Regions from separate parts of the Exiguobacterium sp. UBA1053 genome, predicted to be linked through region 2. Evidence: riboswitches for the same ligand, from Rfam matches in the RefSeq annotation. Region 2 holds a riboswitch; each other region holds the start of a gene.
The links. A riboswitch is a leader RNA that binds a small molecule or an ion and turns the genes downstream of it on or off. The one in region 2 is predicted to bind S-adenosylmethionine.
Positions count from the first base shown of each region.

Region 1: linked by a shared signal. The riboswitch ahead of B3G15_RS06995 (Na+/H+ antiporter NhaC family protein) and the one ahead of msrA (peptide-methionine (S)-S-oxide reductase MsrA) in region 2 are both predicted to bind S-adenosylmethionine.
Region 3: linked by a shared signal. The riboswitch ahead of B3G15_RS12135 (methionine ABC transporter ATP-binding protein) and the one ahead of msrA (peptide-methionine (S)-S-oxide reductase MsrA) in region 2 are both predicted to bind S-adenosylmethionine.
Region 4: linked by a shared signal. The riboswitch ahead of B3G15_RS11165 (methionine ABC transporter ATP-binding protein) and the one ahead of msrA (peptide-methionine (S)-S-oxide reductase MsrA) in region 2 are both predicted to bind S-adenosylmethionine.

Region 1 covers NZ_DCDO01000011.1:12,602-20,251, forward strand. The annotation lists gene B3G15_RS06975 (YwpF family protein) at 1-130, shown strand, start outside; gene B3G15_RS06980 (histidine phosphatase family protein) at 127-717, opposite strand; gene B3G15_RS06985 (alpha/beta hydrolase) at 735-1,724, opposite strand; gene B3G15_RS06990 (metal ABC transporter solute-binding protein, Zn/Mn family) at 1,894-2,907, shown strand; SAM riboswitch class I at 2,977-3,081, shown strand; gene B3G15_RS06995 (Na+/H+ antiporter NhaC family protein) at 3,163-4,473, shown strand; gene B3G15_RS07000 (hypothetical protein) at 4,517-4,720, opposite strand; gene B3G15_RS07005 (aldo/keto reductase) at 4,878-5,690, shown strand; gene B3G15_RS07010 (hypothetical protein) at 6,032-6,493, opposite strand; gene B3G15_RS07015 (alanine/glycine:cation symporter family protein) at 6,580-7,650, opposite strand, start outside.
Region 2 covers NZ_DCDO01000006.1:36,934-44,583, forward strand. The annotation lists gene B3G15_RS05455 (C40 family peptidase) at 1-1,982, shown strand, start outside; gene B3G15_RS05460 (putative quinol monooxygenase) at 2,041-2,334, opposite strand; gene B3G15_RS05465 (M20 metallopeptidase family protein) at 2,412-3,590, shown strand; SAM riboswitch class I at 3,653-3,756, shown strand; gene msrA (peptide-methionine (S)-S-oxide reductase MsrA) at 3,851-4,381, shown strand; gene B3G15_RS05475 (DMT family transporter) at 4,458-4,940, opposite strand; gene B3G15_RS05480 (Crp/Fnr family transcriptional regulator) at 4,953-5,621, opposite strand; gene B3G15_RS05485 (DMT family transporter) at 5,637-6,065, opposite strand; gene B3G15_RS05490 (NAD(P)H-dependent flavin oxidoreductase) at 6,203-7,141, opposite strand; gene B3G15_RS05495 (gamma carbonic anhydrase family protein) at 7,233-7,650, shown strand, end outside.
Region 3 covers NZ_DCDO01000013.1:867,108-874,757, reverse strand. The annotation lists gene B3G15_RS12145 (MetQ/NlpA family ABC transporter substrate-binding protein) at 49-864, opposite strand; gene B3G15_RS12140 (methionine ABC transporter permease) at 892-1,557, opposite strand; gene B3G15_RS12135 (methionine ABC transporter ATP-binding protein) at 1,547-2,560, opposite strand; SAM riboswitch class I at 2,645-2,750, opposite strand; gene B3G15_RS12130 (aminotransferase class I/II-fold pyridoxal phosphate-dependent enzyme) at 2,813-4,000, opposite strand; gene B3G15_RS12125 (alpha-glucosidase) at 4,149-5,759, shown strand; gene B3G15_RS12120 (MBL fold metallo-hydrolase) at 6,024-6,761, opposite strand; gene B3G15_RS12115 (SMP-30/gluconolactonase/LRE family protein) at 6,888-7,650, opposite strand, start outside.
Region 4 covers NZ_DCDO01000013.1:678,355-686,004, reverse strand. The annotation lists gene B3G15_RS11200 (arsenate reductase family protein) at 28-390, shown strand; gene gcvH (glycine cleavage system protein GcvH) at 455-838, shown strand; gene B3G15_RS11190 (thioredoxin family protein) at 937-1,218, shown strand; gene B3G15_RS11185 (class I SAM-dependent methyltransferase) at 1,758-2,396, shown strand; gene B3G15_RS11180 (S-ribosylhomocysteine lyase) at 2,400-2,864, shown strand; gene B3G15_RS11175 (PLP-dependent cysteine synthase family protein) at 2,861-3,784, shown strand; gene B3G15_RS11170 (bifunctional cystathionine gamma-lyase/homocysteine desulfhydrase) at 3,777-4,943, shown strand; SAM riboswitch class I at 5,001-5,105, shown strand; gene B3G15_RS11165 (methionine ABC transporter ATP-binding protein) at 5,184-6,206, shown strand; gene B3G15_RS11160 (methionine ABC transporter permease) at 6,203-6,868, shown strand; gene B3G15_RS11155 (MetQ/NlpA family ABC transporter substrate-binding protein) at 6,901-7,650, shown strand, end outside.

The DNA of each region.
Region 1 (7,650 bases), on a different contig from region 2:
ATTCGCTGGCGAAGAACTCGTTCAAGAGTATAAGGATCGTCGTTCGAAACGTGGCGCCCATATCACAAGCATCGCTAAAGAAACATTCAAGCAATATTTGACAGAGCATCCGAACGCACCCGTTTCTTAAGGTTTTTCGACCTCATCCGTGATGTGATCCGCTACGTTGATTCGGTCAATCGTATAGTGATCCGTATGCTGGATATAATTCGCACACGCGTTTTTCAAAGGTGTCCGGTAACTGAACGTCTCATCAATCGATGATAAGGCTGCCTTGATCGTATGCGAGTGACAGACGATTAGAATTCGTTTCCCCTCATACATGCGTGTCACTTCCTGTAGCGCCTCGAACACGCGGTCCTGGATGGCTTGTTCCGTTTCAAGACCTGGTACAAGTGTCGTATCGTTCGCTTGAACGGCTTCGTAAATCGCTGCGACCGGTTCACCGGAAGCGGCTCCGAATTCGCGTTCGACAAGTCGCTCGTCTGTCGCTGTGATCGTTAAACCAACAGCACGACCGATGATTTCCGCTGTCTCAACGGCACGCGACAAGGGACTTGCTAACAAGACATCCCACTCTTCATTCGATAGATAAGCGGCGCTGAGTTCCGCTTGTCTTCTTCCTGTTGCATTTAACGGAATATCTTCTCTTCCTTGAATCCGTTCGTTTAAGTTCCAATCCGTCTGACCATGCCGCACTAAACAAATTTCAGTCATGTCTCTGTCTCCCTCATTTAAGAAATATGACTGATTGTATCATGTTTTCCATTCGGAAGTTGTCGCGGTGCCAACAGTAGCACCTGACAGGTGAAACGTTCAATTCGTTCAAGCAATCGCTCAATCTTTAACGGATTTTCCGTCTGAGCGAAACTGGCAAGTGAGTGGGTGCCATTCGGAAAGGAGAACAAACGAACATCGGCTCCGACATCCGCTCCCTTCTCAACAAAATGCAAAGCTTGAGAAAACGGGACGATTGGATCTTTTTTACCGTGCAAGAGCATGATGGGCGGGGCATCCGACGATAAATGTGTGACGGGTGAGACGTGCGTCATCAGCTTGCGCCATTCTTCTCGTCCCCCCTTGTAGAACTTAATGTGGGCAATCCAAGTCTGAATGAAATTAAACAACAAAAAGTTCGTCGGTGGATATAAAGCGATCACACCACTGATCAATGGCATGTGGCGCTCATCACGCTCACCAACGAAAGCAGATGGGGCAAGTGCCGTCGTCAGCATGAGTGCAGCTCCGGCTGAGTCTCCCCACACCATCATCCGACCTCTTAAAATGCGAAGATCCTCCGCTTCCTTGTTCAAAAAACATAACGCATCCCGTACATCTTCGAGGTTATCCGGAAAATAACTGCCCTCTTCGAACAAACGATAATCAATACTACAGACGGCAACTCCGAGTTCAAGCAGACGGTCGACGATTGGACTAAAGCAGAATATGTCATCGCGCTCTCCACGAACAAATGCACCACCGTGTGCGTAGATGGCAACTGGAAACGGTCCCTCACCCGGTGGATAATAGAGATCGAGCTGTAAGATGCGGTCTCCCACCTGTTTGTAGGTAAGCGTCCGCGGTGCCAGTTGTTTTTCTGTGAGTGGCAAGGCGGGTTCGGTCCATCGAAGCAATGCACCATAATTGTTCCAGATACTCGCTCCCGCTGCTGCCGTCGTCAATAACGCAGCTCCCCCCATTAGCCATGCAGTTTCACGTTTCACTTGATCACCTCCAAAAGACGTACCAGTTTCTTCACTTTATTATCCTTTTACCCCGTTTTAAAAGATGTCGAACGTCTCGGTATTCCTACTTGACGCTTCATCAGCGTTCCGCTATAGTGAGAAAGTCCAAATCGGAATAGTTACGTTTTAATAATGGAGGTATCATATAATGAAAAAAATCATTCCTGCTTTAACGGTCGCCTTCGCGAGTGCAAGTGTCCTCGCTGCTTGCGGTTCAAATACCGATTCATCGACTTCAGATAAAACCCAGACAGAAGTCTATGCATCAACGTTCGCGACGGCTGCTATTGCCCGTGAAATCGGTGGGGATCAAGTCGACGTCAAGATGATCGTCCCACCTGGAGCAGACCCCCACTCTTACGAGCCAACGTCAAAACAACTCACTGAGATTGCCAAGGGCGACTTATTCCTCTTAACCGGTACGACGCTCGAGCCGTATTCGAAAAAAATCCAGGAGAGTCTAAAAGGCACGGATGTCCGCTTCGTCGAGACGAGTAAGGATGTCAACTTGCTAGAATCGGATGCTACACTTCATGCACATGAAGAAGAAGGGCATACAGAAGACGAACATGCCCACGAAGAAGAAGGGCATGATGATCATGCAACAGATGAACATGCGCATGAAGAAGAGGGGCATGACCACGGAAAATACGATCCACACGTCTGGCTCGACCCTGTCAACGCAAAAGCAATGGCACGCTCGATTACAACTGCTCTATCAAAAGAAGTACCAAAAGACAAAGCAACATTCGAGAAAAACTTAAAGGCGTTCGATCAACAAGCTGACGCACTCGATGAAGAGTTCAAACAAGCGGTCGCTGATGGTTCGAAAAAAGAGCTTCTCGTTACGCATGCCGCTTATGGTTACCTCGCAGAACGATATGGTTTCACACAACTGCCGATCGCGGGAATTTCTCCTTCTGATGAACCGTCACAAAAGCAACTGGCCGCTTTAGTGAAAGAAGCACGGATGCATGATTTGAAATACGTCGCGTTCGAAGAGACAGTCTCACCTAAGGTTGCACGTGTCATCCAAAAAGAAATCGGAGCTGAATCCGTGACGATTCATAATCTAGAGTCGGTCACGAAAGCGCAACAAAACAGTTCTTATTTCAAGTTGATGGAAGAAAACGTCCAAACATTGAAAAAGGCACTTCAGTAAAGTACAGTTGACACGCGTTACTCAATGCGGTACGGTAAGAAACGTGTTTTACAACAATTGAATGACTTCTTTTTATCGCGAGAAACGGAGGGACTGGCCCAATGATGTTTCGGCAGCGGACGATTTGATTCGTACTGTGCCAAATCCAGCAAGCGAAAGCTTGAGAGATAAGAAGAGCGTCTTTATTTCATAAAGACCTCCTTCTTTCTTGCGAAGGGGTCTTTTTTTGTATCTTTGAGAAACGAGGTGTCAACAATGAATGAAACGATCACGCCTAACAAATGGGCACTGCTTCCTCTCGTCGTATTCCTGGTTCTCTTCATCGGAGCCGGGATCTTCTATGACGACTTTTACAAATTTCCGATCCTTATCGCCGCACTGATCGCTTTGATTTTTGCTGCAATCACAACGAAAGGATCCATCAATCAAACGGTCGAACGAATCGCAACGGGTGCCGGAAATCCCGATATCATGATCATGGTCTTCATCTTCTTATTAGCCGGTACGTTTTCTGGAACGGCAGAAGCAATCGGTGCCATCGATGCAACCGTCAATGCTGCTTTGACGTTCCTACCTCCGTCATTACTGATGAGTGGTCTGTTCATCATCGCTGCCTTCATCTCGATGGCAATGGGAACATCGACTGGAACGATTGCTGCACTCGCGCCGATCGCCTTCGGTATTCATGAAGCGACAGGCATCAACGTTGCGATCGCAGCAGCGTCAGTCGTTGGTGGATCGATGTTCGGCGATAACCTGTCGTTCATCTCGGATACGACGATTGCTGCCGTCCGAACCCAAAAAACGAACATGCGCGATAAATTCCGGACGAACTTCATGATCGTCCTACCGGCTGCTATTTTGACGGTCATCCTGCTCGCATTCGTTTCCGGTTCTGGTGACGTCGTCGAAGCAAAAGCCTTTGAATTCTACAAGTTGATTCCATATCTCGCTGTCATCGTTCTTGCGATCTTCGGCGTCAATGTCATCCTTGTCTTAATTGGTGGTACGCTACTCACCGGCATCATCGGTATGATTGATGGTAGCTTCGGCTTAAGTGGATTCGTCCTCTCGATGTCTGAAGGCATGTTGGGCATGGCGGAGATCTCCATCTTGACGCTCCTCATGGGTGGTCTCGTCAGCTTGATTACGTTCAACGGTGGAATCGCCTTCTTAAAAGAGACGCTGACACGCAAGATTTCACAGCGTCGTAGTGCCGAGTTCAGTATGGCAGCACTCGTTAGCGCAACGAATCTCGCGACTGCAAACAATACGATCTCGATTCTCGTCGCTGGACCACTGGCAGCTGAAATTGCCGATACGTATGAAGTCGATCGAAAAAAATCGGCGAGTATCCTTGATATCTTCTCTTGTGGTATTCAAGGCATCATTCCGTATGGAGCACAACTATTGATCGCAGCAGAATTGACGAAAACGGCTTCACCGGAACTGATTCCGTATCTGTTCTATCCGTTCCTCCTCTTCGTCTGTGGATCAATTGCCATCTTCTTCGGCTTACCACGCATGAAGAAGACAGCGACGAAGCAAGAAAAAATTTCTTCGTAACCATAAAACAGGTCCAATCGCGTCGACGATTGGACCTGTTTTATTATTTATTCTGCTTCGCTTGTCGTTCTAAGATTAAGTAAGCGATTGCCGGAAGCGGGAACTGAACGAGTCCAGCGCCTCCCCACACCCATGGATTACGTCCTGACTTTCGCGCACTAAGAAACAGACCCACTGCCTGCGTTACTAACAAGGCGCCAATGCTAAGCCAAGTACATTTGGATAGCTTTTTATTCTTTTGAGCCATCTTTTCTCCCCCTCTTTTAACACACGATTAAATCTCACGATTCTTTTCTATTTTACCTTATTTCATTCCTACATGAGCATGGAAACGGACGTCTTCGTTCGTTCATGCTAAACTAAACGAGCAAATCTAAACTACGTTTTATGAGGAGGAGTAACACATGCAATACGCAAAACTTTCAAACGGTATTACGATTCCCCAAATCGGATTCGGTGTCTGGCAAGTAGATGAAGAGACAGAAGCACCTGCTGCTGTCGCTGAAGCATTACGTGTCGGCTATCGTCATATCGATACGGCTGCTGTCTACAAAAACGAGCGCGGTGTCGCAAAAGGAATCAAGGAAAGCGGCGTGAAACGTGAGGATCTCTTCTTAACGTCAAAAGTCTGGAACGATGATATTCGTGCCGGTCGGACGAAGGAAGCATTCGCAGAATCGCTCGAACGTCTCGAAACAGATTATCTTGACCTCTATCTTATCCACTGGCCGGTCGAAGGCTATATCGAAGCGTGGAAAGCAATGGTTGAACTGTATGAAGCAGGCAAGATCAAAGCGATCGGTGTCTCGAACTTCAAAGAACATCACCTCGATACATTGGCAGAAGAGGGCTTGATGGCACCAATGATCAACCAAGTCGAGTTGCATCCACAATTACCGCAACACGAACTGCACGAATACTTGCAAGATCACAACATTCAAGTCGAAGCATGGAGCCCACTCATGCAAGGGAAATTCCTCGAAATCAACGATTTCAAGGAAATCGCAGAGAAACACGGCAAGACACCTTCACAAGTCGTCTTACGTTGGCATCTCGACAACGGCATCGTCGCTCTTCCAAAATCCGTTACACCAGCACGCATTGCGGAAAACTTCGACGTCTTTGATTTCCAACTCGATGCTGATGATCTTGAGAAAATTGATCGTATCGCAACGGATGTCCGCCTCGGACCGGATCCGGACGAAATCGATTTTTAATCTGGCGATTCACATAAAAGATGAGGCTGACTCAAAAGTCCGTTTCCACAAAGAGAAGGGTGGCAGAACGATGATCTGCCACCCTATCTCGTAACAAAAAGAATGACGCGTTTCACGCAACTCTTACAGGAAAAGTGCCTCTTTGCGCTGTCAGAGACAAACAAGACCCGCTTTCCTGCTTGAATAAAGCAGGAAAACTGGCTTGTGTCTCGCCTGAGGAAAGGGCGTGAAAAGACGCGTCATTCTTTTTTGAGTCAGCCTCTTGATTCATCTGAACGACGAGAGACCCGTTTCCAGTCTACGACTTGGAAGCGGGTCTCTTTTTTTATGATTGAAGCTGATCAGACATAATAAATTAAAATCGTATCTTCCGCTTCTTCTGCCTTTTGAAAATAGGCGCGTAAATCGGCGAATTGTTCCCAGATATCCTCGAATTCGCCTGGTGTTCCGGCTTCATCATGAATCGAAGCGAGTGCCCGTTGATCAAAATTCCGCATCACCTCAGCCGAGATGATGAGGAGTGGCAAGGGAAGAATACCGACAATCGCCGCTTTATCTTCGTTGACAATCAACTCTTCACCAACGATTGCTCGTCCCAGGTTGTAATGTGTGTCTTGATCAATATAGATATCGATTTGATTCATCAAATGATAGATGGCGTTCGTCTGTTCGAGAGCGAACAATTGTTCATGATCGGGTTGTGTCTCATGGATGAATAAAATCCAGTCCATGATGATGTGGGGATCGTTTCCGAACGACTCCCAGACCGCATCCGTGACGCGGACGAAATGTACGTTTTCCATTCTCCCCCTCCCTTCTGTACTCTGTATTCCCTTTTTAAATTCGTTCTATACAAAAAAAGAGCCAGATTTCTCTGACTCCCTCTTCCTTAAATCGCTTTTTCGTCTTTTTCTGATTCTTGCCATGCTTCAAGCGTATCTTTCCCTGGCAAGTTCGGAATCGAGTCCGCATAGAATCGTGGCTCTTTTCCAGCTTTTCGTTGCACGACATAATCTTCGAGCGCTAGTTTCGCGATTTTCGAGAGACGGAAGATCGCATACAAGTTAACGATCGCCATCAGTCCCATGAAGATATCTGCCAACGCCCACACGAGGTTCGCCGATTCAACGAGTGAACCGAAGACGATCATGACGAGAACGAGTACACGATACGCCATCAAGACTTGTTTATTTTCACGGATGAAGTTGATATTCGATTCACCGTAGTAGTAGTTTCCGACGACAGAACTAAAAGCAAAGAGGAAAATCGCGACGACCATGAATCCTGTCGCGAGTGATCCCACTTGTGATGCGAGCGCACCTTGCGCTAAGTCGATCCCAGCTACCGGTTGACCACTAGCATCCTTTGTTGCCACTCCACTGACGAGAACGATCATCGCTGTCGCCGAACAGACCATCAACGTATCAACGAAGACCGCAAACGATTGAATCAACCCTTGTTTGACCGGGTGAGAGACTTCCGCTGTTGCCGCCGCGTTCGGCGCTGAACCCATACCGGCTTCGTTCGAGAACAAACCACGACGAATCCCGTTCAAAAGTGCTGCACCTACTGCACCACCTGCGAGTGTCTTGAATTCGAATAGACCTTCTTGGAAGATCAATTTAAAAATACTTGGCAGTACTTCAAGATTCGTCGCCATGATGTAGAGTGCGATCAGAATATAACCACCGGCCATGATTGGTACGAGGAACGACGCGACGGTTGCGATACTACGGACGCCACCAAAGATGACGAGTGCCGTCAGCACGACTAGTCCGACCGTAATCCATGTCTTATCAAAGCCGTATTGATTTTGAAGTGAAAGCGAGATCGTATTCGATTGAACGGAATTGAAGACAAATCCGAATGAGATCGTAATCAAGATACTAAATAAAATCCCTAACCAACGTTGACCGAGTGCTTTCTCCATATAATAGGCAGGACCCCCACGCCATGCCTT
Region 2 (7,650 bases):
CGAGCGCGAAGTCAGCTGTCACTCAAAATCAATCATTCGAAACGTTCGGTACGACGGGTACTTTTACACGCGTGGCCACTAAAACGGGTTACGCCTTCGTATTGACGGCTGATTTAGCTGATGCGCAGGTCGAAAATTATCCGGAAACAGGACTGCGTTATGCCAAACGAACGACTTCTCTTTTCGTTGAACCGAAGACGACGAGCGCGAAGACAGCTGTCACTCAAAATCAAGCATTCGAAACGTTCGGTACGGTCGGTACTTTTACGCGTGTTGCGACTAAGACGGGTTACGCCTTCGTATTGACGGCTGATTTAGCTGATGCGCCGGTCGTGAACCATCCGGAAACCGGGCTACGTTACGTCCAACAGCAGACGACGGTCTATGCTACTGCGACTACGAAAGGAAAAGTCGTACAATCGATTCCTGTGAATACTTCTCTTCAGACGTACGGCATCGAGGGGTCATTTACACGAATCAAACGAAACGACGAGTATGCCTATGTGTTGACGGCACATCTCGGTACGTTGAAATACTATCCGAAGACTGCACGCCTCTATGTTCAGCGCGCTACGCCAATCTATTCGGACGCCAAATCTTCAAGTCCTGTCTTGAAGCAACACCAAACGAATACGCTGCTGACGGTGTATGGCACAAGCGGTACCTATAGTCGGATCATCTTCCGTGGAGTTCATGCTTACGTCAAGACAGCTGATCTCGGTACTGGAAAAGTCTATGCATCAACCGGGACACGATACGCGAAACGCAACTTGTCCGTCTACACGTCTGCTTCGACGAAGAGCAAAATTATGTATTCCGTCAAACGAGCTGACAAACTAACGGTTTACGGCACAAGCGGTAGTTACACACGCTTGAAAAAAGGATCGGTCTACGGCTACGTCAAGACGACGGATCTCGTGACGAAAAAGCCGGATCTGTATGACGTCACTGGTCAACGCTATGTGACGGAAGACGATGTCGTCATTCGTTCGCAGGCAAAACTTTCGAGCAAAAAAATCGGCACACTAAAAAAAGGTACCTCGATTTCGATCTACGGAAAAAGCGGTTATTATACACGCGTCAAATATAAAAATGCCTTTGGTTTCGTCGATTCGAGTCGTATCGGACTGAACAAGCCGACGGCAAAAGCAAAAAAAGGCACGACATTTTATGTCCACCTGGACCAGACGCCACTCTTCTCTGCCGACGTTGCTTACAGTCGCCCAGCTGCCTATTTGAAGAAAGGAACAAAACTGATTGGTCTGAAATCGATTGATGATGACTTTTGGCAAGTTCGCCTGGCAAATGGTCAAACCGGTTATGTCCTCAACCCTTATATCAGCACGAGCAAACCCGATATGGGACTGACACAAAAAGCGATCGACCGGGCGAAAATCTATACGGTCAAACAGACGACGTCGTTCTTTGCGAGTCCGACAAGTCCAAAAGGCAACGGACTCGTTGAACAAGGCAAACGGGTTTATCCGCGTCATCGAGTCGGAAACTTCTATGTCATCCAGTCAGGCTGGACACCTGTTTATCTTCCTGTATCCGCTGTGACGATCACGTCCGATAAACGGGTCGTCAAAAAGAACAATACGCGTGGTGAAAAGCTGATCCAAGCAGCAGTCCAACATATCGGCACACCATACACATGGGGTTCGCAAGATGCCGTGAATGGTGGTTTTGACTGTTCCGGTTTGATTCACTACGCGACGAACAAGGCTGGAAAATACGGTGGTCGGACGAACGTTCGTGGCTACTGGTACGGTGCTTTCTTTACGAATCGCCGGACGAGTATCTCGAGTGGTAAACGCTCGGATATCGTCTTCTTCCAGAACACCTACACGGATGGTCCATCGCATATCGGAATCATGCTCGATAGCGAACACTTCATCCATGCGGGCGGTTCACAGCTCCAAATCAATTCGATTTATGAACCGCGTTGGCAAGAGCATTTCCTCGGATTTAAATCGATGTAAGACAAAAAAAGACGAAGCCGTCGAATTCGACGGCTTCGTCTCTTCTTATCGCAACACGTCAGAATGTCATCTCGACGTATTTCGTTACTTGTCGATCCATCAAGTATAACTCGATCTGTTCACGGTATGCTTTATAATGATCGGATGCGATATGCGCTTCAAGCGCCTCTTCGTCCCGATACACTTCATACAGCATGAATTGATGCTCATCCTCGATCGATTGGTGCAAGGAATAACGTAAGCATCCTTCTTCTTTTTGTGAGGCATGATAGACCGTTTGTAGAATCGGGAAAACTTGATCCGCGAGTCCTGCTTTGATTGTAAGTACAGCGTTGACGACGATTTCTCCCATGTTTCATTATCCCCTTTCGTGATTACCTGTATCTGTACCCATTTTCACGAAAAGACACACGTCAAAGGAGCTTGAAGATGCAAACTCAACTTTTTGAAGCACTTGAACAATTTGAACCCACGATGATCGCGTTACGTCGTGATTTCCACCGGCATCCGGAACTGTCCTTCCAAGAAGTCCGCACACCAGAACGGATTGCTGCCTTTTACACAGAACGAGGCATTCCTCATCAAACAGCCGTTGGAGGTCGTGGGGTCGTCGCGACGATTGAAGGTAAACAACCTGGTCCGACGATTGCTGTCCGCGCAGATTTTGACGCATTACCACTTCAGGAAGAGACAACGCTTGCTTTCCGGTCGATCCATCCTGGTATCATGCATGCTTGCGGGCATGATGGTCACACGGCAATGGTGATGGCCCTGGCTGCTACGCTCTATCCGTTACGTGATCAATTGCAAGGAACGATTCGAATCATTCACCAGCATGGTGAAGAGGTCTTTCCCGGTGGAGCAATTCAAATGATTGAAGCCGGTGTCCTCGAAGGTGTCGATGCGATTTTTGCGACACATCTCGAAAATGATTTACCGGTTGGTACGATTGGGTTTCGGGAAGGACATACATTATGTGCGATCGACGAATTCGAAATCATCGTCCACGGTCAAGGCGGGCATGCCCAAGCACCACATAAAACAAAAGATGCACTCGTCGCTGGAGCGCAGCTCGTCTGCAACTTACAGCATCTCGTCAGTCGACGGGTCGATCCGTTTGAGCCTGCTGTTCTTGCAATTGGTTCTTTCCATGCGGGAACGGCTCCGAACATCGTCACGGGTGAAGCACGCATCGTCGGGGAAATCCGGACGTTCAATGAGACATTGCGGCATCAGCTCCGACAAGAAGTCGATCTTGTCGCCAAAACGACATGTGCCGGCATCGGTGCTACCTATTCAATCGACTTCACGACTGGTTATCCAGCACTCTGGAATCATCCGGACGAGACAAAACTTGTTCAGGAAGCCGCTTCTTTCTTACCGGAAGCATCCGTCCGGGCACTCAAACCAATGATGGCTGCGGATGACTTCGCGCATTATCTAACACATGTCCCGAGAAGTTATTTCTTTACTGGCTCCGGATATACGGACGGTCGCGTCAACTATCCACAGCATCATCCGCAGTACGAAATCAACGAACAGGCGTTGTTGATTGGTGCGAAGACACTCGGAGCGACGGTTTTACGTGCCTTGAAACCTAAGGATTGACTTTATTTCTTTTTGAATGGTATCATCACAACAATGATAACGAATGACATCAACTTCATATACCCTTATCAAGAGTGGACCGAGAGATCTGGATCGATGACGTCCCAGCAACCTGCGCATAGCAAGGTGCTACGACCAGCAAAGCGAAAGCTTTGGTTGATAAAAAGCGGCGACTCCTTTTGCAACCAAGCGAAGGAGTCGTTTTCGTTTTCTCGCTGTCAGACATACAATGGGGATTTCCCACGGAGAGGAAGAGACAGATGGAAAAAGCAACATTTGCAGGTGGATGTTTTTGGTGCATGGTGACACCATTTGAAGAATTACCAGGAATCGAGGGAATCGTATCGGGTTACATGGGCGGACACGTCGATAACCCGACATACGAGCAAGTTAAAACAGGAACGACGGGACATCTCGAAGTCGTCCAAATCACGTTTGACCCGAGTCTGTTCCCGTACGAGCGTCTGCTCGAACTCTACTGGCCACAAACGGATCCGACGGATGCAGAAGGTCAATTCCAAGATCGCGGCACGCAGTACGCACCAGCGATTTTCTATCATACGGACGCTCAACATGAAGCAGCGATCGCTTCTCGTGACGCTCTTGCTGCAAGCAATCGTTTCAAACAACCGATCGTAACGCGGATCGATGCCGCTTCTGAATTTTATCCGGCGGAAGAGTATCATCAAGACTTCCATAAGAAAAATCCAGAACACTATAAAAAAGATCGTGCTGCCTCTGGTCGCGATGCCTTCATCGAGCAGGAATGGAAAGATACGACGACGGTTTAATTCAAAAAAATGCATATAAAAACAGGTCAGTAAACGTTGGTTTGCTGACCTGTTTCATTGTTATGAAAAAAATAAGTCATGAAACACGTTCTACTTGATCCGCCGCCTTCTCTTCCGGCGCCACGACTTGATACCGCTTCAAAACGAAGATCCCACATACCATGACGGCGAGACCGATGAGCTGACCGAACGATAAATCAATTTGTGGTAAACCGAACCAGCCGAACGTATCGACAGCGAGAGCAAAGCTTAACTGCGAAATCAGAACGACAGAGATCGCGACGGACGGACCAAGTAATTGAATTCCACGCATGACACAAAAAACGACGCCAACACCGACAAGTCCACCAAACCAATAGAGTGGTGATACGTTTTGGATCTGCCCGATTGTTCCACCACGAAACAGAACATACGTGACACTTGCTCCGATGAAGCCGACGAAGAAGACGAGCGTCGTTGTCGCCCAAGCACCGAACGCGTCACTCATCCGAGCATTCAATACCGTCTGTAAACTGATTAACATCCCTGCCAACACGGCACACACGATGCCTATTACCATGTTCGTTCCTCCTTACTCATAGCTGTTACCGTTCGCCTTCTCGCGAACCCGCTCCAGATCGACGATGATGATTTTCCCGCGTCGTCGAACGAGAATCTCCTCTTCACATAATTTCGTGATGATCCGGTTGAGATGGCGATAACTCGTTCCAAGCCAGTCAGCGACGTCATGCAGGTTCGACGTCCGCATCTCCTGATAAAACAAACTGTCACTGGCTTCAGAAGCGATCGACAACAAATATCCTGCAAATCGCTCTTCAACTGTATACAATACATGGTGCGACGCTGATTTCGAGTCGGCATACCACTTCGCTGTGATCGTGCGTAATAAAAATTGCAGAAAGACGTTCGTCGTATTGTGCTCGCGTAAAATCGCATACGGTACGCTCAACACCTCGACGTCGGTCACCGCTTCGACCGTATTCAATACTTCCCGTTCGTTGATGAACTCAGCGTCACCGATCACTGTCAGTGGTGTCTTGAATCGTAGAATCCGTTGTTTCCCTTCTGACGAGGCAGCAGATATCTTAACTTTGCCTGCGACGATGAAGTACATCCGGTCGATCGCTGCCCCTGTCGTACAGAGGAGTTCCCCTTTTTGGAAGGTTTCTTGACGCAACCAAGCGCGCGTCTCTTCCGTCAAAATCGTATCCAGTCCATACTGTTGAATGACGCTTTCCATGTTCATTTCCCCCCTTTAGGCAAGTGAGAAAATCGCAACTCCTGCAAGTATGAGACCCACACCAACCCATTGACCACGATTTCCTTGTTTTTTTAAGACACCGAACCATCCCTTTAAATCAATCACAAACGCACATAAAATCTGTGCGACGAGTAATAAACACATCGCCCATGTCATCCCGAGTTTTTGGATTGCTGTCAGTTCCGTTACGACGACTAGCACGCCAATCAAACCGCCGCTCGCATAAATCCATGGTAACTGACGGAAGCCACCGATTTTCCGATCTCGTACGAAACTGTAAATGACTAAACAACCCATCAGACCCACAAAGTGGACGATCAATACGGACAACCACGGTCCGACGCCTGTCGCAAGGCGCGCATTGAATATGCCTTGCAGGGCGATGAACAGACCGCTCATCAAAGCAAACACGACTCCTTGCACGTCATCTCCTCCTTTAATCTCTACACTAGAGTAGACCTTACTCGTGCCCTACTTGAAAAGGACAAATGTCCCATTTTCAAAAAAACATGAAAAAACCCGCTGTCCACAAGTGGCATCACGGGTCCCTCACTATATGCTCATGTCGTAAAACGAGTCGTCGTTTGTTTCAGCTGTTCCTCTGCTTCCGTCATCATGCGCGTAAACAACTCCGCAACAGTCGGCACATCATGAATCAATCCCGCAACCAGTCCAGCGTTGACATATCCTTTCTCCTCATCGCCCTCAAGAGCGCCTGTAATATGATACGACTCATTCGTCTGATCGAGAAAAGCAGCAGGTGTCTCTACTGTGAGTCGTTCGACGTAAGGACCATCAAGGACACGTCGGACGAATCCGACGGAACGTCCGATGATGCGTGTATCGGTATCGGTCGCATCCATTAAGTGCGCCTTGTATGCCGAATGAACCTTCGCCTCTTCCGTCGCAATCAACCGTGTTCCGAGCTGTGCGCCAGCCGCACCAAGCAACAGGACAGCTGCTAGTCCACGTCCGTCGCCAATCCCACCCGCTGCAAGGACCGGTATGTTGACCCGATCGACGAGTTGCGGAATCAAGGTCAACGTCGTCAACTCGAGCGGTGAATTGATGCCTGCTGCTTCAACTCCCTCCGCTACGAGTACATCAGCGCCTGCCTGTTCTGCCTTTAACGCCTGTTTGACTGAAGCGACAACAGCAATCGTTTTGATACCGGCAGCTTGAAGTCGCTCTATGTACGGTGTCGGGTTTCCTGCCGACAAGGAGACGACCGGAATCTTTTCTGCAATCGCGAGATCAATCAGTGCTTCCGTATAAGGAGACACCCGAATCGCGATGTTCAAGGCAAATGGTTGATCCGTCAGCATTCGTGTCTCGTGAATCCGCGACGCCACTTCATCGACCGACAATGTCCCGCACCCGAGCGTTCCGAGTCCTCCGGCATTCGACACCGCTGCCGTCAGCGCCGCATGACTAATGTTACCCATTCCTCCTTGGATCAAAGGATATCGAATTTTAAAGAGCTCACAAATCGGAAACATGTCTTTCCTCCGTTCTCTACTTCACTCACATGCTATACTGACATGGAATGAATAGTAGTTCATATTATTATAGAAACGAGGTCATTCTGTTATGAAGATTCCGTATCAATCGATTCATCCGAACGTTGCCTCCGATGTATTCATCGCTCCTGGTGCTTATCTGATTGGAGACGTCACGATCGGTTCCGAGTCTACCGTCTGGTTCAACGCTGTCTTACGCGGTGACGAAGGACCGATTACAATTGGGAAACGCTGCAGTATCCAGGACAACGCGACGATTCATCTCTATGAAGGGGCACCCGTCGTCATTGAAGATGAAGTAACGGTCGGACATAACGCAATTTTACACGGTTGCAAAATCGGACGTCGTTCGATCGTCGGAATGGGTGCGACCGTTCTTGATCACGCAGAGATTGGTGAAGAATGCATCATCGGGGCGAATACGCTAATTCCATCGGGAAAAGTTTTCCCACCCCGTTCGCTGATCATCGGCTCACCCGGTAAAGTCG
Region 3 (7,650 bases), on a different contig from region 2:
CGGAATTCAAAGAGAGGTGATCTCGTTGAATTCCGGTCGTTTTTTACATCAGTTTGCCCATTCAGGTTTACTGAAGCCTTTGAATGATTTTTCGATGACTGTATTGAAAGCGTCCGATTCGACGGCTGCTTTTAAGTCTTTTGCGACTTGCTTGTCCGCATCTTTCGTTTGGACAGCGACGAGGTTACGGTATTGTTCGTCCATCGTCTCAAGCGCTAACGCATCAAGTAAGTCGAATTTCGCAGCAAGTGCGAAGTTCCCTGGAACGGCTGAAATGTCGACACTTTCGACGGCGCGTGGCAATTGAGCCGCCTCGAGTGGTTTAATGACGAGTTTCTTCGGATTCTTGACGATATCCTTCTCTGAAACGGTTAGTGGATCGACATCCGGCTTCAGTTCAATCCAGCCTTGTTCCGCAAGTAAGTTCAGTGCCCGTGCTTGGTTCGTCGGATCATTCGGCGTCGCGACTTCAGCACCTGTCTTGACGTCGTCAAGTGTCTTCGCTGTCTTACTGTATAGTCCCATCGGTGCTGTCGGAACCGTGATGAGTCCTTTTAAATCGAGGTTCTTTTCTTTAGAGAACGTCTTGAGATAGATCGAGTGTTGGAACAAGTTGGCGTCGATGTTCCCGCTACCGAGAGCGATGTTCGGTTGGATGTAATCGCTGAACTCGACGATTTCGACTTTATAGCCTTTCTTTTCGAGTTGCGGTTGGATCGCTTGTTTGACCATGTCGCTATACGGACCGCTTGTCGCACCAATCTTGATCGTCTTGTCCTTTTCATCAGCACTGCTGTCTCCACATCCCGCGAGGACTCCTGCACCGAGTAAGGCTGTTGCTAAAAAGGCATATCGTTTTTTCATGATTCCACTCTCCCTTTGTATGTATGATTAGCGTTTATCTGTTTTTCGCGCCAGTTGATTGCCAAGTGCTTGAATACTTTGAACGATGACGATGAGCACGACGATCGTCACGATCATGATGAGATTATCGTAGCGATAATAACCGAAACGGATCGCGAGGTCACCAACACCTCCACCGCCGACGATACCAGCCATCGCTGAGAAGCCGATCAAGCTGATCGTCGTTAATGTGATGCTCTGAATGATGCCAGGGAGTGCTTCCGGTAAGAGGACACTGACGATGATCCGTAATGGTTTCGCCCCACATGCTTCCGCTGCTTCGATTAGACCAGGCGGAATTTCGCGCAGTGACGTCTCAACGAGTCGCGCGAGAAACGGAATCGCTGCGACACTGAGACTGACGGATGCTGCCGTCGGACCAATCGTATTGTCGAGTAAGAACTTCGTTAACGGAATGAGGGCAACCAGCAAGATGATGAACGGTAGCGACCGGACGATGTTGACGACGAAGTCAAGGACACGGCGGACGGCAAGGTTTTGAAAAAATAATCCCCGGTCGGTGACGAACAAGAGAATCCCGAGCGGAATCCCGACGACCAGTGCAAAGGCAAGTGAAATTCCTACCATCCACGCCGTCTCGCCGAGTGCCTTCAAGAGCTCAGGTAACATCGTTTGAATACGATCAAGCCACATCCTGAATCACCTCGAGTGCATGAAGTTCCGTCGCGAGCCAGTCGAGGGCAGGAGCGATTTGGTCGGATGATCCCGTCAAGCTGACAATCAGGACACCGAAGGCGACGTCTTGAATGTAGTCGACCTTGCCGTGCAAGATGCTGACTGAGATATCGTAACGGCGGATTGCTTCTGATAACGTACTCTCACCGGTCTTCTCGCCCGTGAACTGCAAGCGGATGATCTTGCCTGGAGTTGCCTGTAAGATGCGTTCCGGCAATTCGATTTGTAATGCCGTATCGACGTAATGTTGCGTCACTGGATGCTTGGCTTGACTAAACAGGTCATAGGTTGAGGCGACTTCAACGACTTCACCTTGCGACATGACCGCGACGCGATGGCAAATCTGTTTGACGACATCAATCTCATGCGTGATGAGGACGATCGTCAGTCCGAGTCGTTCATTCAAATCCTTCAGCAGTTCAAGGATCTGTAGTGTCGTAACGGGGTCAAGAGCTGATGTCGCTTCGTCACATAACAAGACGGTCGGATCGTTCGCGAGTGCCCGGGCAATCCCGACGCGCTGTTTCTGCCCACCGCTTAATTGGCTCGGGAAGTTCGTCTCAAATCCTTCAAGTCCGACGAGCGAGACGAGTTCGCGAATTCGCTCCGGGAAATCTGCTCGTTTGACTCCAGCAGCCTTGAGCGCAAAAGCGATGTTATCCGCGACGTTGCGCGACTGGATCAATTGGAAATGCTGAAAGATCATTCCTGTCCGCAAGCGAAGTTGACGCAAATCTGCTTTTGACATCCCGCCGAGCGAGACACCGTCGACCTTGACGGTTCCTTGTGTCGGATGCTCAAGCCCGTTGATCAGGCGAAGCAATGTACTCTTACCGGCACCGGACTCACCGATGATTCCGAAGATTTCTCCTTTTTGGATCGTCAAATCGACATCCCGTAATGCGAAAATCGGGGTCCGGTCTCGAACGAACCGTTTTGTAATGTGTTTGAATTCAATCATCCGCTCATCTCCTCATACAAAAAAAGTCGCTTTTTCCTAGTAGCAGAGCAACCAGAAAAAAGCGACGAAAGTGTAAGATTTCGTAACTTATCTCTCAGAATGAAGATCATTCTGTAGGATGTGGCACCGTTCCTTACAGGTGGTTGCCGGACGTCGTTGGGCCTAATCCCTCGGTCGCTCTCGATAAGTAGTTATGCTGTTGGGATTTACTTTAACGGAAATGATTCCCATCTGTCAAATGTTTTTTCAGAATTATTCCGCAACAGGTGTCCGGAACAGGTTGAGCGTTCCGATTCGATCGACGGCTTCTTCTAGACGTTCGACGTCAGCAATCAAGCTAATCCGGACGTAGCCTTCACCGTATTCGCCGAAGAATGATCCCGGGGTCACGGCGACATGTGCTTCGTCAAGCAGGTGATCGGTGAAGCTTTGGGACGTGTAACCTTCTGGAACAGGAAGCCAGACGAAGAAGGAACCGCCCGGTCGTGGTCCACTCCAACCAATCGCATCGAGTTTCGCGAACAACGCATCGCGTCGCGTTTCATACAAGTTACTTAACTCGCGGACGCACGTTTGGTCACTCGTGAGGGCGACGGTCGCAGCATGTTGAATCGGTGTGAAGGCACTGACGTAGAGATGTTCTTGGTACGTCTCGATGCTTGAGATGACGGACGGATTACCAATCGCAAAGGCGATCCGGAAGCCGGACATGTTGAAGCGTTTTGAGAGTGAGAATAGCTCGATCCCGACGTCTTTTGCCCCTTCCGTCTGCAGGAAGCTTCGCGTCGGACCATCGAAACTGATGCCGCCGTATGCTAAGTCATGGACGACACAGATATCATGGGCATCGGCGAAAGCGACTGTCTGTTCGAAGGCTTCTGCCGTCGCGGTCGCACCCGTCGGATTACTCGGGTAGTTGAGGAACAACATCCGGGCACGCTCGACGTCCGTCGTATCAAGTAAGTCGTAATCCGGTAAGAAGTTATTTTTCTCAAGCAACGGAAGCGTGATCGGGAATGCACCAGCAAGTGCTGCGCCAGACAGGTAATCCGGGTATCCTGGATCCGGAACGATGACACCTTCTCCAGGGTTGACGATTGTCTGCGGTAAGGCGACGATACCGGCTTTACTACCGAGGAGAATCGCGACTTCCGTTGCCGGATCGATTGTGACACCGAATTCAGTCGCATAAAAGCGTGCGACGGCTTGCTTTAGAAAATCATGTCCACGAAACGGTGGATATTGAAGGTTCGTTGGCTCGTCGATGGCTTGTTTTAAGGCATCGAGAATATGTACAGGCGTCGTCTGGTCAGGCGTTCCTTGACCAAGTGTGATGACATCGTGTCCGGCAGCTTTTACAGCACCGATTCGGTTCGCGAGTTCAGCGAAGACAGGAGCAGGAAGCCGATCAATGGCGATGGATGGAGCGAAATGTTTCATGGATGAATGCCTCCTTCGTGGTATTGTCGTCAAGGATAACGAATATTCAGTCAAAAGAAAAGAACTTTTTCGAAATTCAAAAAAATTGTCGGATAAACAGGTACAGATAAGTGGAGCGGGAATAAAGAGTAGGGAGAGGAGTGGGAAGATGAAGCGAGCTAACTGGAAAGAGGCAGTCGTCTATCAAGTCTACTGGCGTAGCTTTAAGGATTCGAACGGGGATGGGATTGGTGATTTGCGAGGTGTCATCGATAAGCTTGATTACATCACTTCACTTGGTGTCGATGTCGTGTGGTTGAATCCGTGTTATCGTTCCCCGGACGTCGATAACGGCTATGATATTGCCGATTATTACGAGATCATGGAAAAAGCGGGAACGATGGGAGATCTCCAGGAGTTGATCACGGCCGCTCATGCCCGTGGATTAAAGGTCATTCTCGATTTAGTCGTGAACCATACGAGTGACCAGCATGACTGGTTCCGTCAGTCGCGAGAGCGGATTAACGATAAGGATGACTGGTATATCTGGCAGGATGGCACGAAAGAGACGCCTCCGAACAACTGGCGCTCGTACTTTGCGCCAAGCCCATGGACGTGGAGTGAAGAGCGCGGGCAGTATTATTTTCATTCCTTCGCCAAAGAACAGCCCGACTTAAACTGGGAGCACCCAGCTGTGAGGCAAGCGATCTACGATATGATGAACTGGTGGATCGCTCAAGGGATCGACGGCTTCCGGATGGATGTCATCAACTTGATCAAAAAACGGTCGTTCGAGGATGTCGCCAATCCGTTTGATCTATCGTACCTTGGAAATCAGCCAGGCGTGCATGACTTCTTGCAGGAGATGCATGCGAACGTCCTTGCGGGGAAAGAGTTATTCACAGTCGGTGAGATTCCGTTCGTTGGTCCGGAAGACGGGCTGTTATACGTCAGTGAAGATCGAGAAGAACTTCGGACGCTGTTTCACTTCGAAATCGCGGATGACATGGAGGCGATGGATCTCTTACGATTCAAGGAGATTCAAAAACGCTGGTACGACGTCTTATACCCATTAGGTGTCAATTCACAGTTTCTCAACAACCATGATCATACACGACAAGTGACCCGCTTCGGCAGTGAACGGTATCGCGTCGAGAGCGCAAAACTACTCGGTTTGATGTTGCATACGTTACCCGGCATTCCATATGTGTATCAAGGAGAAGAAATCGGAATGACGGGGATTCGTTTCTCGGATCCGTCGCTTTATCAAGACGTCGCCTTTCGAAATCGATACGCGGAGCGCGTCGCTGGTGGAGAGGATCCAGAGGTCGTACTCTCGTCGATGCAGTTACTTGCCCGTGATAACTCCCGCACACCGATGCAGTGGGACGGTACACATGCAGCTGGCTTTACGAGTGGGAAACCATGGTTAGCCGTCAACCCGAATTATACGGACATCAATGTCGCGCAGGCAGAAGCTGATCCATCGTCCGTGCTTGCTTTTTACAAGTCGCTGATTCAGATGCGAAAGCAACATCCGATCATGGTTTACGGCACGTACCGAGACTTAGCACTCCATGATCCGTATCTCTATATTTATGAACGGGAACTAGAGGGAGAGGTCTGGCGGATTGTCCTCAACGTACATGATGAACCGATGCAGACCGCCCTCATTTTACCGCATGAAAAATTGTTCGTATCAAACTATCCGGATAGCCCGGATATCTTGCGTCCCTACGAAGCACGCGTCTATCGTTATTCTGTTGCAGAACAGAATTGAACCACTGGACGAAAAAATGGGGTTAACTCAAAAAAAGAATGACGCGTCTTTTCACGCCCTTTCCTCAGGCGAGACACAAGCCCCGTTTTCCTGCTTCATTCAAGCAGGAAAACGGGGCTTGTTTGTCTCTGAAGCGCATAAATGCGCTTATTCCTGTAGGAATGGCGTGCGACGCGTCATTCTTTTTGTTATGAGATAAGGGTGGCAGATTTTCATTCTGCCACCCTTATCTTTGGAAAGACTGACTTATGATATAGTCCCGTTTTAAGTGTGTGATTTGAATGGAGATGATTTTTTCGTCTGTAAGACCTGAGAGAATCGATCGACAGCTTGGCGCATCTCGTAACTTGGTCCAAGAATGAGGGGACCGTGTCCGACGGCAAGAATATCTGGAGATAGTTCCGTCAGTTGATCAGCCGAACGAAGGGCGACGTCCGGATCCCATGTTGCGAGTGCGGGGAACGGGAATTGCCAACGGACATCACCGGAGACGGCAAGTCCCCCTTGTGTCTGAAAAGCATCCCCAGCGATCAACGTCCGGCTTCCTTCATGCCAAAGCGAGATCGAACCAGGTGTATGACCGGGTGAGGCGATGACACTGAGACTTCCGACTTGTTGACCACTCTCGAGCAATCGATCCGGTCGTGTTTTGATGTTTTTCGGAATACCCCCTTTTAAGGGTGTCGTTTCGCCTTCTCGTAGCGTCTCATCCCCGCTGAGCAATGCAGCATCTCGGTAACTGATACAGACTTGAGCGAGAGGGAAGGCGTTCGCAAGGAAATCCAGTGAGCCGACATGATCGGCGTGCGCATGAGTCAGGATGATTGCACCGAGTGGTTTCTCTTGCTTTCGAATATAGTGATAGAGCGCCTTTGCGTTGATTCCGAGTCCAGCATCAATCAATGTTAAACTGTCTGCTTCTTCAAACAGGTAGCAGTTGACCGGGAAAAAGGATGGGGTCGTCTGCAGTTGGTGTAAACGTTCGATTGTCGTGACGCGCATCGGCTTCACTCCTTCAAAAAATGAATAGTCTTCTTCTTTAGTATCGTCTGTTTTTGAATAGGCGTCTAGACGAATTGTGTGGAAAAAGAGGCATCACCTCTAAAAAGATGATCCCTCCTCTACGAATCATTCAAATGTTACAGCGAAGACGGCACCGGCGTGTGGCGCATCATCTCCGTTTGCAGCCGTCGTGACGAGCAATCGATCTTCATAGAAAATCGGGCACGTCGGATTTGCGACCGGGAAGTCGACATGAGCGAGTTTTTCACCATTCGTAAGATTCCAACGGGTGATGCATGATCCAGCATAATGCGCGATCCAAGCGTGACCTTCCGCGTCCTTCGTCATACCATCCGGGAACCCTTCTTCTTCTTCGAGATCAACGGCGACACGCTTATTCGAAAGTGGTGCGTCCGGAGCGTAGTCAAAGGCATAGACTTTTTTCGTCGGTGTATCGATGTGATAGAGCGTCTTGCCATCTTCTGACCAGACGAGTCCATTGGAGTTCGTCAAGTCTTCATGTAAGACATCAATGGAGCCATCGTGACGCAGACGGAACAATCCAGCGGTCTTACCGTCTTCTTCATTAATGCTACCGGCGACATATTGACCGGTTGGATCAAGCTTTCCGTCATTCATTCGGTCGGAATCGGGTAGCGACAGTTGATGCTCAAGAGACAGGTGTCCTTCTTTGAGATCAAACGTCCCGAATCCGTGTTCAGCCGTGACACGTAATAAATCCGGTGCATCGGTCAAGGCAATCGATGTGATGGCGCTTGGTAACGTGTACGGTTTAAGTGCTTCTGTGACGAGGTCATATGAAAAGAGAAGTTGATTCGGAATATCAACGAAATAAAAGCGCTTTGTTTTTGCGTCGTAAACAGGAGAT
Region 4 (7,650 bases), on a different contig from region 2:
GCTACTCTTGAAGTTGAGGTGAGGAACATGACAAAAACAGTCACGATGTACGGCTATCCGAAATGTAGTACGTGCGTCAAAGCAAAAAAAGCACTCGAACAGCACGGTGTCGAAGTGGATTACAAACATATCGTCGAGGAGACACCATCTGCAACGACGATTCAGGAACTTCATCAAAAGAGTGGAGAGCCACTGAAGAAATTCTTCAACACGAGCGGTCAATCATACCGTTCGCAAGGGATCAAGGACAAACTTCCAGAGCTATCAGAAGACGAGCAATACAAGTTACTCGCAAGTGACGGCATGTTGTTGAAGCGTCCGATCGTCACAGACGGGAAAGACGTCACGATCGGCTTCAAGGAAGAAATGTATCAAGGAAAATGGTATTAAGTTCAGAGTCGATTTTGGTATACTGAACACGTTAGTCCAAATTAGTCCACAGGGGGAATCGGAAATGAGTCAAGTAAAAGACAACTTACGCTATTCGGAAGAACATGAATGGGTCGAAGTATCAGGAAACAAGGCGCGCATCGGAATCACGGATTTCGCGCAACACGAACTCGGGGATATCGTCTTCGTCGAATTGCCTGAAGTCGGAGATACGATCTCAGCAAACGAGCCATTCGGTTCAGTCGAGTCGGTCAAGACAGTCTCGGAGTTATACGCACCGATCTCTGGTAAAGTCGTTGCCATCAACGAAAACCTTTCGGATTCCCCAGAACTCGTCAACGAGTCACCATTCGAAGGTGCTTGGATGGTTGACATCGAAATCGAAGATGCTTCACAAGTCGAGGCATTGATGGACGCTGCGGCGTACAAATCGATGATCAACGAGTAATACTTAACGAAAAGAGAGTGAACGAGGCGCTTGCGTTTCGTCCGCTCTCTTTTTTTTGTATACTGACGACAGATACCACGAAGAAAGGAGCGACCGTCATGCAAGAGGTCACGACCGTCCCGGAAAACGGGCTATTGTATGTCTATGCACCGATGTGCGGGACATGCGCCATCGCGGAGCGTATGCTCGATATCGTCGAAGCGACGGAATCAGGTCAATCGATTCAGAAGGCGAACGGGAATTTCATTCCGGATTTCTTAGAAGAAGCCCGTGTCATGAGTGTTCCTGCGTTGTTGAGAATTGAAGAAAATCAAGTCGTAGAGCGCCTTTATGCTTTCCAGTCCGTTCAAAACGTCTTTGCTTTCTGTCAAGAACGGTAAGAAAAGTCCAACTGGATTTTTCTTTTTGTTAAATTGTCGGAATATTTACAATAATCCGTTGACAACGCAGAAATATGAATGGTATATTCATAACAACTTCTAGAAATGCATTATAGGAAGTCTAGCAGAGATGATCGTTCAATACGATTCAAGTCCTGAACCCTTTCTCCCATCCTAAGCCGGTGTATTGTTTCCCCTTAAGTCGTCCCCCAAAGACGAAGCGGTGCAATGAACGGGTGGTGGATCGAAAGGACCGATCAGGAAGTGAACGTAAGCTGGCGATCATGTCGAACAGGCGCCGTCCTCCATGCGGAAGAGCGAACAATTCCGAATGGAGCTGGGTTTTCCTTCGTAGCATTTCTAACCACATTATTCGTGTTGTCGGTTCGCCGGCAACGCCTTTTTTTTGTTTTCTGGAAGTTTTTCGAGCCGGTCGCTTGCCAGGATAGAATCTCCTTGCTACAATGCGAATAAGGAAAATTACTTTAATTCATATCCGATTACTCGGAATTAACTGGTGAGATGGAGGACGACAAGGCATGACAGTACGTTTTATGGATGTTTTCACAGAATGGGCATCAACGTATGACGAGACAGTAACCGGACACGATCCGGAATATAAAGAGGTTTTTCGTCGATACGATGAGATTTTGGATACAGTAGCGGATAAAGCGCAGTCGCCGGTCATTGAATTCGGAGCAGGCACAGGGAACCTGACACAACGTCTTCTGGCACGTCACGACGCCGTACTCGCCGTTGAACCAAGTCCGGAGATGCGGGCAATCCTGACGGAAAAGATTCCGTCGCTTGATGTACAGGATGGTCACTTCCTCTCGTTCGAGGCGAAGGGAGCACGCAGTTTTGTTTCGACGTATGCGTTTCATCATCTAACAGATGAGGAAAAGGGAGAAGCAATCGAACTGATGGCATCACATTTACCGGCAGACGGAAAAATCGTCTACGCGGATACGATGTTCGTCTCAGAAGAGGCGCGCCTGCAAACGATCCGTGAAGCACGTGCTCAAGGGTTTGATGCGTTAGCGGAAGATCTCGAACGCGAGTTTTACCCGTTGATTCCAGTCATGGAAGAATTGTTTACATCACGGGGATTCACTGTTAAATTTATACAATACAATCACTTCGTCTGGCTCGTAGAAGCCGAGAAAATGGGGGAATAAATCATGGCACTTCAAAAAATGAACGTCGAAAGCTTTAACCTGGATCATACGAAAGTCAAAGCACCTTATATCCGCGTCGCGGGTTATAAAGAAGGTAAAGTCGACCAAGTCGTCAAATACGATATCCGTTTCACACAACCAAACGTTGAGCAAATGCCGATGCGTGCGATGCACACACTCGAGCACTTACTTGCTGAAAACATCCGTAACTACTCGGATGATGTCATCGATGTCTCGCCGATGGGATGCCAAACAGGTTTCTACATGGCGATGATGAACTTCGACTCGGTCGAAAAAATGAGCGAACTCGTTGAGAAGACGTTGAAAGACGTCCTCGCAGCAGAAGAGATTCCAGCGCAAAACGAAGTCCAATGTGGATTTGCGAGCGCACATGACCTCAAAGGAGCGAAGCACTATGCCGAGAAAATGCTTGCCGGTCGTGATGAATGGGACATCGTCTTCGGATGATCGCGAACAACGTCCGCGACCTCGTCGGAAACACACCACTCTACGAGATCACTTCATTCGATTTGCCTGCTGGTACGCGCATTTTGGCGAAGCTCGAATGGATGAACCCTGGGGGCAGCGTCAAAGACCGCCTTGGCATTCAACTCGTTGATGCAGCAATCGAAAACGGACATGTGACACCAGGCGGTACGATCATCGAGCCGACAGCCGGGAATACCGGCATCGGCTTGGCGCTCGCCGCTAAGAAATACGATCTCCAAGTCATCTGTGTCGTTCCGGAAAAATTCAGTCAGGAAAAGCAGACGTTGATGCGGGCACTCGGCGCAACCGTCGTCAACACGCCGACTGAACTCGATATGCAAGGGGCGATCGACCGGGCAAAAGAACTCGGTCAGGAAATTCCGAACAGTTACGTTCCGTTACAATTCGAAAACGAAGAGAACCCAGTCACGTATCAGCGGACACTCGGTCCTGAGCTGATTGCGGACTTGCCGCACATCGACTGGTTCGTTGCCGGTTGTGGTTCAGGTGGTACGTTCACCGGAACAGCGGACTTCTTAAAACAACGTCTCGGTACAAAAGCAGCAATCGTCGAACCGGAAGGCTCCGTCTTAAATGGTGGTCCAGCCGGTCCTCATAAGACAGAAGGCATTGGAACAGCAAAATGGCCAAGTCTCGTTCCGCGTGAACTCGTCGACGAGATTCATACGATTTCTGACCGCGATGCATTTGACGCGGTTCATACACTCGCTGCTCGCGAAGGATTACTCGTTGGTAGTTCAGCAGGTGCAGCGCTCGTTGCTGCGCTTGATATCGCGAAGCGTCACCCCGGCAGTACGATCGTCACCGTCTTCGCAGACAGTGCCGAACGCTACTTGAGCCAACAAATCTTTGAAAAGGTGGACGAAACTCATGCGTAAGAAGACAGCATTGATTCATGGAGGAACAGGTGTCGACCGGGCAACAGGAGCCGTCACACCTCCGATCTATCAAACAAGCACATACAAGCAGGATAAAATCGGTCAACTCAAGGACGGATACGAATACTCACGGACAGCGAACCCAACACGGACGAGCATCGAACGATTGATTGCGGATCTCGAAGGTGGCGCACGTGGTTTTGCCTTCGGTTCTGGGATGGCAGCGATCCATGCCGTCTTCCACTTACTTGAGTCTGGCGACCACATCGTCATGACCGATGACGTCTACGGTGGTACGTTCCGCTTGATGCAACGCGTCTTACCGAAGTTCAACATCGAAGTGACATTCGTCGATACGACGGACCTTGCGGCAACGGAAGCAGCGATTCAAGACAACACGAAGATCGTCTACGTCGAAACACCGACGAACCCGTTGTTGAAAGTTACGGACATTGAAGCAATCGCAACAATCGCAAAACGTCACGATCTTAAACTCGTCGTCGACAACACGTTCGCGACACCATACCATCAACAACCACTCGCACTTGGTGCAGACATCGTCTTGCACAGTGCGACGAAATACATCGGCGGACATTCGGACGTCGTCGCTGGACTTGTCGTCGTCAAAGATGATGCGCTCGGCGAAGAGCTGCACTTCATCCAAAACTCGACAGGCGGCGTGCTTGGACCGCAAGACAGCTTCTTGCTCGTCCGTGGTCTTCGTACACTCGGTATCCGGATGGATGCGATCGAAGAGACAGCACATGATCTCGTTGCGTTCCTACAAGCGCAAGATATTGTCTCAAACATCTTCTACCCGGGACTTGCATCGCATCCTGGTCACGACATCCAAGCGAAACAAGCGACTGGATTTGGTGGGATGATCAGCTTTGATGTTGGTTCAGCAGCGAACGCAGAAAAACTCGTCGAGGCGACACACTTCTTCACACTTGCTGAAAGTCTTGGTGCCGTCGAGAGTCTGATTTCCGTTCCGGCACGGATGACGCACGCGTCGATCCCAGCAGAACGTCGGGCAGAACTCGGTATCACGGACGGTCTCGTTCGGATTTCAGTTGGACTTGAAGACGCAGAAGATTTGAAAGAAGACTTAACACGTGCTTTCACGTTCCTCGAAAAAGTTTCTGAAAAAACTGTTTGACAACAAAAATAACCCCTGCTAATATTCAGAATATATTCTACAAACTTAATACCGAAACTCTTATCGAGAGTGGTGGAGGGACTGGCCCGATGAAACCCGGCAACCGCGGATCTAATCCGAAGTGGTGCTAATTCCAGCAGACAAAAGTCTGGGAGATGAGAGCAAATGGTTTTGTGTACTGAAAAGTGCGCGCGTTTGCTCTAAAACGCGCGCACTTTTTTTATTTTAGGAGGGACAGTTGTGATTCGTTTACAAGACGTAGGAAAGATTTATCGCTCAAAGCGCGGAGCGGTCGAAGCCGTCGCGAATGTCGATCTGACAATCGAGCGCGGTGAAATTTTTGGAATAATCGGTTATTCCGGAGCAGGGAAATCGACTCTGATCCGATTACTGAATATGCTCGAAGCACCAACGAGTGGTTCGATCCAAATCGATGGTGTTGAAATGACATCACTGAAACCAAAAGAATTACGAGGCGTCCGCAAGAATGTCTCGATGGTCTTCCAACACTTCAACTTACTATGGTCACGGACGGTTGAAGAGAACATCATGTTCCCACTCGAGCTAGGTGGCTTCCCGAAAGCACATCGCAAGGAACGGGTAGCGGAACTGATCCAACTCGTTGGTTTGGACGGACGCGAAAAAGCTTATCCGTCACAATTATCCGGTGGTCAAAAACAACGTGTCGGTATCGCTCGGGCACTGGCATCGAACCCGGACGTTCTCTTATGTGACGAGGCAACAAGTGCACTCGATCCGAAGACGACGGACTCAATCCTTGAGTTACTCGTCGACATCAATGAAAAACTGAAACTAACGATCGTCTTGATCACACACGAGATGCACGTCATTCAAAAAATCTGTCACCGGGTCGCCGTCATGGAAGCCGGTAAAATCGTCGAGCAAGGACCGGTCGCAGAAGTCTTCCGTCATCCGAAGCAAGCGATGACGAAGGAATTCGTCAAACAATTGACGTCACCGTCAGAGAACGAGTTAACGTTCGCGAAACTACGCGAACGCTACCCAACCGGAAAAATCGTTCAGTTGACGTTCGTCGGATCGACAGCGGAAAGCCCGATCCTCGCGGAAGTCATGAAGGATTCACCGGTCCTGTTCAATATCATCGGCGGAAACGTCGGTCAATCGCAGGAAGGGGCACTCGGTACACTGTTCATTCAGTTGATCGGGGAAACAGAAGCAACACAAGCGGTCATCACGAAGCTTCAAGCCAGTGATGTTGAAGTGGAGGTGGATCACCGATGATTTCATTCTTTGACAACCTAGATTGGGACATGGTGTGGGAAGCGACAGGCAGTACCGTCTATATGACGGCAATCGCTGGGGTTTCGACATTCGTTCTCGGTTTGATCATTGGTTTACTATTGTATGCGACAAACGAAGAGTTATTGTTCAAGAATCGGGCGTTCTATTCAGTGTTGAGCTTGATCGTCAACGTCTTCCGTTCGATTCCGTTCATCATCTTACTGATCTTATTGATTCCATTTACGACAGCGATCGTCGGTTCGTTCCTCGGACCAACGGCAGCATTACCGGCACTGATTTTCGGTGCTGCACCATTTTACGGTCGGATGGTTGAACTCGCGTTACGTGAAGTCGATAAAGGTGTCATCGAGGCAGCTGAATCGATGGGGGCGACGAAGTTCCAAATCATCTATAAAGTCTTAATCCCGGAAGCGTTGCCTGCCATCGTTTCTGGTATCACGGTCACACTCGTCTCACTTGTCGGTTATACGGCAATGGCCGGAGTAGTCGGCGGAGGTGGACTTGGGGACATGGCCTTCATCGAAGGATTCCAGCGTTCTCAAAACGATGTCATCGTCATTGCGACACTCTTAATCTTAGCGATCGTCTTCGTCATCCAAATCATTGGTGATTTGCTGATCCGTGCGATCGATAAACGTTAATTCAAATTTTATTCATATTGGAGGAATCATTCATGAAAGTTTGGAAAAAATTCGTAGGTACTGCTGCTGTATCCGTCTTAGCAATCAGCCTTGCTGCATGTGGCGAAAAATCATCAGGATCAGGTAGCGACGACAAAACACTCGTCGTTGGTGCATCAAACGTACCGCACGCTGAGATTCTTGAGCACGTTAAAAAAGAATACGAAGCAAAAGGTTACAAGCTTGAAATCAAGAAGTTCCAAGATTACGTACTTCCGAACAAAGCACTCGCTTCAAAAGAAATCGATGCGAACTACTTCCAGCACGTACCGTATCTTGAGCAACAAGAGAAAGAAAACAAATCATATAAGTTCGCGAACGCAGGTGGCGTCCACGTTGAACCACTCGGTATTTATTCGAAGAAATACAAATCACTCGATAAGTTACCAAATGGTGCAACGATCCTGACGAGCTCAAACGTCGCGGAACGCGGTCGTGTCTTGACGTTCCTTCAAAATGAAGGATTGATCAAGCTTAAAGACGGTAAAACAACAGATGCACAACTCGGTGATATCGCAGAGAACCCGAAGAAACTCAAGTTCAAGACGAACATCGAAGCATCACTTCTTCCGCAAGCTTATAAAAACAATGAAGGCGACGCTGTCCTCATCAACACGAACTATGCGATCGATAACGGTCTGAACCCACTGAAAGACGCGATCGCTTCAGAAGATGAGTCTTCACCATACGTCAACATCATCGTCACACGTGACGGCGATGAGAAAGACAAGCGTGTCACAGCA